2 regions of the Siminovitchia sp. FSL H7-0308 genome follow, and region 2 is predicted to be linked to the other one. Evidence: a T-box and tRNA genes for the amino acid it is inferred to sense, from the RefSeq annotation. Region 2 holds a T-box; the other holds one or more tRNA genes.
What was found. The T-box of region 2 lies ahead of leuS (leucine--tRNA ligase). A T-box ahead of a tRNA ligase gene usually reads a tRNA of that ligase, here a tRNA-Leu.

Region 1 (4,430 bases), 2.1 Mb from region 2:
AACGGACAAAAACGCATTTTGCACTTTTTTTGGTATCTGATCCAAAGGAACGACCTTGCGATATTCCTCTCCGGCGATATCTGTCACTTTTTTGCTATTCATATCATAGATCGTGGATGACTGCGGGGAATTCAGCAACTCGGGATTTAATTGTGGAGCATCCCTTACATAAGCCACTGCGGCAAACGCAAGCACCCCCATCAATAAAACACCGCAGATAAAAAATGCCATCACGGTGTGAATGGCTAACTTTTTTAATATTCTTTTTCCCTGCTGTCTTTTCTTTTGATACTGCCTGCGACTAGGATAACCTTCCTCCATGACCACATTCCCCCTAATATGTAATCATATCAATGAAGGAATACCCAATTTTTCATTTTCGCAAACCACTGAGCAGCTCCTATATGTGAAAAAAGAAATACAAATGATTGACTTTTTCAGTTTCTTCCACACTCTTTCCTGATTGAATCTCTGCGATGTCGTTTGCAAATATTGGGTTGGCGAACATTCCTTCTTTTTGTGACTACTCTCTTGACCCGTAAACCATACTGATTGCGATCCTTTTCACTATATATAATGAATACGATGAAGTTGCATGTCTTCCTGTAAAAAACTTTCGTCATAATCATTCATTAAACTTCATTGTAGGGAATACAGTGTCAAATCGTGCGCCATATTTCAAACATCTTCAAGGGGGAACAGCCGACATGAAAGGGAAAAACATCGAGAATATATACTATCGTTGGGCTTTGGCTAGGTTAAGCCCCATATGTTGTTTTTTCACCCGCTTACTTGCGAAAGGTTTTCACGCTGCATCTTCATATAAGCTTCCTCAAGCGTCTTGGAGCTCGTATCACTTACAATATACCTTACCAATTGAGAAAATCCCTTCCAATCATGATATTAATCGGAAGGGATTTCATTATTTTTACATATGGCTGGGACTGGCTTTAAAAATCTGCCGGAAACTGATCAGATGGGATGGAACGCTTTTACAAAAAAACACATCTATTCCTGTTCTGCTTCCTTCACATAATATTCCATCGCCTCGTTAAGCCATTTCTGCTCTTCTTCCGTAAATGGAAAAGGCGACATATTCTCCAGTTCTTGAATATCCGTTTCTTCGACATTTGCGTCCGCCAGTTGGTGAATCAAGTCTTCTCCCAGAAAGGAAAAAGTATTATGAAGATAAGATTCAAGCATTTCTGTTACTTTGGGGTCGTCTACCGGACTGCCATATAATTGTTTGACTTCCTTATAAAATGTAATAAACATTTGATCCAAGGCGATTTTTTCTTCTTCGGATCTCCCGGACAACACTTCCATTACCTCTGTCAGCTCATGCTCATCCATCCATTCTTTTTGCTTTTTCGCCGTTTGCATATTATGAATGATGCTGAATAATGCGGAACTTTCCACTTCTCCTTCTTCCTTAAGCAATCTGACGACTCTCTTCATCGCATTCATTGATATCTCAATTCGCTTTTTATCTTCTTCCAAAGCCTTCATATGAAGAGTCAATGTGTCAGCTAAATCAACCGTAAAGCTCGATTTATGCAGCAAGGAAGCGATTTGCTCCAGACTGAAACCGAGAAATTTAAGACTTAAGATTTTCTGCAAGGTTACAATATCTGAATGACTGTAAATGCGGTGACCTGTTTCCGAATCCTTTTCAGGTTGAAGCAACCCAATTTCATCATAGTAATGCAGCGTGCGAACAGACAAACCTGTCTTTTTGGAAAACTCTCCAACGGCGTACTTCGTATTCTCTTTCATTAAAAACCCTCCTACGAAAAGTATATATTCATCATAAGGCCTCACGTAGCTGGAGGTGCAAGAGGGAACATGAAAAAGACGCTGGATTTTCAAAAAAACGTCAAAACATTTTATGTTCATATTATGTTATAATAATAGAGCTATCATTTTTGCCGCGGTGGCGGAAAGGCAGACGCGCTAGATTCAGGTTCTAGTGTCCGCAAGGGCGTGTGGGTTCGACTCCCACTCGCGGCATTCCGGAATGTGGCTCAGCTTGGTAGAGCGCTTGGTTCGGGACCAAGAGGTCACAGGTTCAAATCCTGTCATTCCGACTTTCGGCTAAGCGTAAAGGAAGGTCCAGAACCTTCCACCACATCTAAAAATAATTGATCTTCGTACAAGTCGTGAACATAAAGTGAAACTTCATTCAGTAGGGCTCCTACTGAATGTTAGTTGAACGAATCGGGCATTTAGTGCCGTTTTCTCCCACTTACCAACTCAGGTCTTGATGTGGGGTATATGGCACCTTACATGCCGGATAAAATGCGGCCTTAACCGGTACCGCAAACCGAAACAACCTGGCCCCACAAGTAAATCCGGCATCCTGATTCGCAGAATTTTCGCTTTATATCATAGTGGATATTAAAAGGACCACACATTTTAGAGTTGTCTAAATGGTGGTCCCAATTTATTTCTTATGAAACAATACCGCCCGATTGCGTAATTTAACTCTCCTTCAAAAGTTTCTCATGCGTTCTTGAAGTATTTGCAATGTCAAGATGAGACTTGCAAATAAAACAATTCCACTGTCATTACCAGAAAACCCTCTTTACTTTTTCACAATCTGATCCAATTTTTTCACCTTTTATTGACGAAAAAAACCTTGTGAACTCTTTATCGTTCATTTGAACTCCTCTTCTAAAATGGCGTAATAGTATTCATCCCACCATTCATTACCATTAGGGATACATTTTTTAAAAAAGCCTTCCCTTCTCATTCCAATCTTCTCCATCACTCGGAATGAAGGAATATTCTCAGGCTGACATGTTGCTATAATCCTGTGTAAGTTCATTTCTTTAAAGCCATATTCCAAGATGGCTTTTGCCGCTTCAGAGGCGTATCCTCTGTTTTGGTATTTTGGATTAAACACCCATCCAATCTCATAAGTATGCTCACCAAAATACTTATGAAAAACAATATGCCCTATAACAATATCTTCCGCTATTAATACTACAGGAAATTTTTCGGCATCATCACTTGTGTTTTTACTTACAAATTCTTTGGCATCTTTTTCAGTAAAAACGCCTTCAGGTATATACTTCATAACATGACTGTCCGACGTATACGCGTATACAGCTTGCCAATCCTTGGATTCAAATTCTCGTATCAATAACCTTTTCGTTTTTATGTGCATTACCCAAACCCCCATCAAAAATACTTCCCTACTATTAAGTCAACAATAACCACTGCAAATACGAATGAAACGTTCTACAATCTGGCCCTATTTGTGGAAAAAAGAAAAGCAAGTTGGACACTTATAGAATTGGATTATTTTATGCTGTGTTATCATTAAATAGCGCTATTCTATGACATTTGTTGGTGTTGCTGCCTTTACAATAATAACACTGTCATATGCTTTGCTGGGTGTCATTTCAATCGTGTAAAACTTCTTTAAAGTCTTGTACCACCAGCGGAAATCATCCCCAATATTCGCCATTTTTTGTTCCCTCGAGATGATATCCGATAACTCATCCGACTTCCTTGCTTTTGCAAAATCAACATAGAAAACATTTGATTCCACTTCACTGAATGCATCAACTAAATCATTGTGATTCTCCAGTGTATGAATTTGTCGTTCACCAGAGCCGCCATTTTTCGCCTGAAACTCGCTGCTGATAAAATCAGTACCAATTGCAAAGTATTCTTCACCATACAAATCATCCAAATAATTTCCCATCGATTTGTAACCAGCTAACGATGCAGACGTTTTTTCAATATGCCCGTTATGTCCGGTCATAAATACTTTATCGTGACCTCGCTCTGCTTCAAATTCAACAATCCATTGTAAATTATCCGCCAAATATTGATCACGAAGTTTTGTATAATCTCCTTCGTTTAAAAATAACTGTGTACGCTGTTTCATGATTTGCGCATATTGTAAAGCAAAGAGATAAGCTTCAGTAGATGATTGTTCCACGTAATTCCCTTCATTTGTTTGCAGGTCTGAAAGGATGTTTTCTATTGTTTCATCGATTTCCTTCAATTGCTCTGTCGTTAACTCATGCATTTTATCATTTGAAACAGGTTCCAGCTGTAATGCATATTTTTTGAATGCATCTTCATTTACAACTTTATAATAGTCTAGCACGCCTTTTTTACTGTAGTCATAGCGTTGCATATCATTTCCATAAAAATAAATTTTCCTGTCCTCGCTCACCGTCGCGTTGTAATCATGCATCCATTGAACAAGCTCAATCATTTGTTCCGTTTTATAAATACCATAATCAAGGGCGTTCACTGCCTCTTTTGCAGTACCAGCTCCATTTAAAATGAATTGATTTATTTGCTGTCCGCCCCCAAAATCACCTTCTAAGACAAAAACACGGACATTTTCATTTTTTACCAATACTTTAAAAACGTCTTTTTTCAACTCTTGAAATTCAATATTTCCATGT
Region 2 (4,430 bases):
CCGTTTGATGATACACTATCTCAAGCTGTCCGCCTGTTTGATCACTGATTTTATCCGTAATATGACCATTTTCGGCAACGAGAAGGCGCCAAATACGGTCAAGGAAACGACGGGCACCGTCAAGTCCGGTCGTTGACCATGCAGCGGATGCTTCAGGAGGGCCCATGAACATTTCATAGAGCCGGAGTGTATCTGCTCCATGGCTTTCAATAATATCATCCGGATTGACGACATTCCCTTTTGATTTACTCATTTTCTCATTGTTTTCTCCAAGAATCATCCCTTGGTTAAACAGTTTTTGGAACGGTTCTTTTGTCGGAACAACTCCGATATCATATAAGAATTTATGCCAAAAACGGGCGTATAGCAAGTGTAGTACGGCATGTTCCGCGCCGCCAATATAAACATCGACTGGAAGCCAGTTTTCTAATAATTCCTTGTCGGCAAGCTCCTTGTCGTTGTCAGGATCAATGAATCTCAAGAAATACCAGCAGCTTCCGGCCCATTGCGGCATCGTATTCGTTTCCCTGCGGCCCTTCTTCCCGGTTTCCGGGTCTTCCACATGAAGCCAGTCAGTAATATTGGCAAGCGGCGACTCACCGGTTCCCGATGGTTTAATCTCGTCTGTTTCAGGCAGTAAAACTGGCAACTGTTCTTCGGGAACAGCCGTCATTGTCCCGTCCTCCCAATGGATAATCGGGATCGGTTCTCCCCAGTAACGTTGGCGGCTAAACAACCAGTCACGCAAGCGATATGTGACTTTTCTTTTGCCATGTCCTTCTTTTTCCAGCCAGTCATTCATTTTTTCGATGGCTTCATCAAGGCCCAAACCATCCAAGAATCCCGAGTTTACGTGAAGGCCGTCGCCAACATAGGCCTCTTTTTCAATGTTTCCGCCGGAAACGACTTCTTTAATTTCCAACCCGAATTTCCGGGCAAATTCATAGTCCCGCTCATCGTGTGCAGGCACGGCCATAATAGCGCCAGTTCCATAGGAAGCCAATACATAATCGGCGATCCAAATGGGCATTTTTTCACCGTTTGCCGGATTAATGGCATAAGCACCTGTAAATACGCCCGTTTTTTCTTTGGAAAGATCTGTTCTTTCTAAGTCGCTTTTTGTTTTAATGTTGTCTATATAAGCTTCCACTTCTGACTTTTGTTCAGGAGTGGTAATTTTGGCAACAAGATGATGTTCTGGAGCCAGCACGGCATATGTCGCACCAAACAATGTATCGGGACGAGTTGTAAAAGCCGTAAACGTTTCGGCATGACCGGCAATGGAAAAGGTGATTTCCGCCCCTTCGGAACGGCCGATCCAGTTGCGCTGCATATCTTTAATACTTTCGGGCCAATCGAGTTCATCCAAATCTTCAAGCAGGCGGTCCGCATATTTCGTAATTCTTAAAATCCACTGTTTCATCGGCCGGCGTTCAACGGGATGCCCGCCGCGCTCACTTTTTCCATCAATGACTTCCTCGTTGGCCAGGACGGTTCCAAGCGCCGGGCACCAATTGACCGGAACTTCATCAATATAAGCAAGGCCATGTTCAAACAGCTTGAGAAAAATCCATTGCGTCCATTTATAATAGGATGGATCGGTCGTGTTAATTTCCCGGTCCCAATCATAAGAAAAGCCGAGCGCCTTGATTTGTTTCCGGAATGTATCGATATTATGCTCCGTAAACTCGGCTGGATCATTTCCAGTATCAATCGCATATTGTTCAGCCGGAAGACCAAACGCATCCCACCCCATCGGGTGGAGGACATTGTATCCTTGCATTCGCTTCATACGGGCAAGAATGTCCGATGCCGTATATCCTTTCGGATGCCCGACATGAAGCCCTGCTCCCGACGGATATGGGAACATATCAAGAGCATAAAATTTCTTTTTTCCTTCATTTTCAGTCGTTTTAAACGTTTTGTTTTCTTCCCAATAACGTTGCCATTTTTGTTCAATCTGTTTATGATTGTAACTCATCGAGATGCCTCCTACCTTATACTAAATAAAAAAACCCCTCATCCCGGTAATATTCCTGGGACGAGAGGTGTGATTTCTCCCGCGGTACCACCCATTTTTAGCGTATAGCTCACTCACTTGATTGTTCCTTAACGCAGAGAACGGCAAGCATTACCGGAAAAAATCGGGATAAACCGTTTTCTTTCACACCTGCAACTCGAAAGGGGAGTTCCTGATGATCCTGGTTGGCTCCCACCTGCCGCCAACTCTCTGAAAACAGGGTGACATCAATACTGGTCCTTCGTTACCGTTTTAACATATTTTATTATCTTTATTCCCCATTGTAGACAATTTTAGACAGGTTTTCAAGCCTATATTGGGGCTGCGTATTCTATTCAGATGGATGGGCTTCAGATACCCAAGATTCTCCCTTATTTATTCAGAAACGACTTTCATTCCTATTTAACCAATCCAGGGTGTTGTCTCCGGTTTTTATGTAAAAAGACAGGCCGCATTCAGCCTGTCTTCTTGTTAATGCCACGTGCTGTATACTGGACGATCATGATTAAGGAGAATCATTTTGTTTTGCAACTGCTGAATCTTCAAGCGCACTCTGTGGAGCCGTTCACGCTGCTCCGGGTTGGCGCTGTCAGATATTTTTCGGAGCTGTACGAGCATGGCTTCAAGCTCTTGCATGGCATCACTATACTCTATATCATAGTGGTGCTCCTGCCTGCTGCCCAGGTCGTATTGCTCTTCCGCATTGATAATGGCTGTTTCACAACGGTTGATAAAGTGTTCAATCGACTGTCTGGTAGCCATTTAACAATCCTCCCCTTTTTTCGACGGCATATAGCTCGTCTTCCTGTAGTATATACTCAAATCTTGACGGTTATGTTACAATTTTGTATGAATGCCTTAGGAGGAGCTAAACCATGAATCTTGAAGGTGTACTTTCTTTTACAAGAACCGTCATGCAGAGGGTTGTTCGACCAGGTGGCTTTGTAGTGGATGCGACAGTTGGAAATGGCCACGACACACTTTTTTTGGCACAGCTTATCGGAGACACTGGCCGAGTATTTGGCTATGATATTCAAGAAGAAGCCATTGCTAATACCAAAAAGCAGTTGCAGGAACGAGAACTTCTTGAACGGGTTACCTTGTTTCAGACAGGCCACGAAAACATTTCCGCTACAATCCCTGAAGAAATCCATGGCAGCCTAAGCGGAGCCATGTTCAATCTCGGTTATTTGCCTGGCGGGAATAAATCCATCGTTACGAAAGCGGAAACGACGATCATGGCTGTGAAACAGTTGCTGAAGATGATGGCTCCAGGCGGAATCATTGTTCTCGTTGTTTACCATGGGCATAAAGAAGGGGAAAAAGAGCGGAACGAGCTGTTAAAATTTTCACAAAACCTTGATCAAGACATGGTGCATGTCCTGCAATATGCTTTTATCAACTTAAAAAACAATGCGCCCTTCGTACTTGCTTTTGAAAAAAGATAAGAGGGACAGTCTGATGTAGTCTTGCCGTTTTTTCTTATGGCTTTGGTGGAAGATGACAGCAACTACTGTCATTTGAGCGGAAGTCTGCTACGAAGCGGGGATTGCAATATCCTTTGTGATTGATCATTTTTATTTTATTGGATCAACCCATGGCTACCAGTTTCCTCTGATTTCACAGCAAGTTTGTCCGTTCCATGGGTCGTCTTATCTCACAGGCATATTGCCTGTCTTTTTTTCATCTTGATTTCCTCCTCATTCATTTCTATTTGCCGAAAAAAATTTAGGCCATTCCATACAGTTATTAGCGTTATGACATTTTTTGCCCAAAGCGCCAAAATAAAACCGCGTGAAATCAAGGTTTTAAAAGGTGGTTACCCCTAAAAGCTAGAGTTTTTATTATGCAGCTGATTGGCTGGATTGAGTTCGGTATTGGACCGGACTTAGTCCAGTCAATTTTTCTTTGGATCGTTCATTGTTATACCAGTAGATATAGTCTTCTATTCTCCTTTTTAACTCCTCATAGCTTACTAGTTTTTCCCCATAATACATTTCTTGCTTTAAAATGCCAAAGAAATTCTCCATCGAGGCGTTGTCTGTGCAGGCTGCTTTACGTGACATGCTTTGGAATACTTTATTTTTCCTTAATGTTTTAACCCATTGTTTGTGTTGGTAATGCCACCCTTGATCCGAGTGGACGGTAGTACGGTAGGTTGCGTGATTCTTTATGATCTCAATTGTTTCGTCTAAAGGTTCCATGACAAGATCCAATGTTGGACGTTTCTTAATTCCAAACGAAATAATTTCTCCATTATAAAGGTCTAGAATAGGGTTTAAATACAACTTCTCTTCGCCTAGACATTTGAATTCTGTAATGTCAGTTACTAATTTTTGAAGAGGAATAGATGTGTTAAAACGGCGGGATAGAAGGTTTTTCGCTACCTTTCCAACCCTTCCCTTATAGG

Region 1: it encodes a tRNA-Leu, which carries the amino acid that the T-box ahead of leuS (leucine--tRNA ligase) is inferred to sense. The anticodon was not compared.

What each region holds. Positions count from the first base shown of each region.
Region 1 covers NZ_CP150282.1:2,864,572-2,869,001, forward strand. Annotated here, with positions in the region: gene MHB50_RS13650 (PBP1A family penicillin-binding protein) at 1-321, opposite strand, end outside; gene MHB50_RS13655 (MerR family transcriptional regulator) at 1,009-1,776, opposite strand; tRNA gene MHB50_RS13660 (tRNA-Leu) at 1,928-2,010, shown strand; tRNA gene MHB50_RS13665 (tRNA-Pro) at 2,014-2,087, shown strand; gene MHB50_RS13670 (GNAT family N-acetyltransferase) at 2,657-3,169, opposite strand; gene MHB50_RS13675 (erythromycin esterase family protein) at 3,335-4,430, opposite strand, start outside.
Region 2 covers NZ_CP150282.1:814,515-818,944, reverse strand. Annotated here, with positions in the region: gene leuS (leucine--tRNA ligase) at 1-1,981, opposite strand, end outside; T-box leader at 2,035-2,277, opposite strand; gene MHB50_RS03905 (YtzC family protein) at 2,492-2,782, opposite strand; gene MHB50_RS03900 (class I SAM-dependent methyltransferase) at 2,896-3,468, shown strand; gene MHB50_RS03895 (IS3 family transposase) at 3,865-4,430, opposite strand, start outside.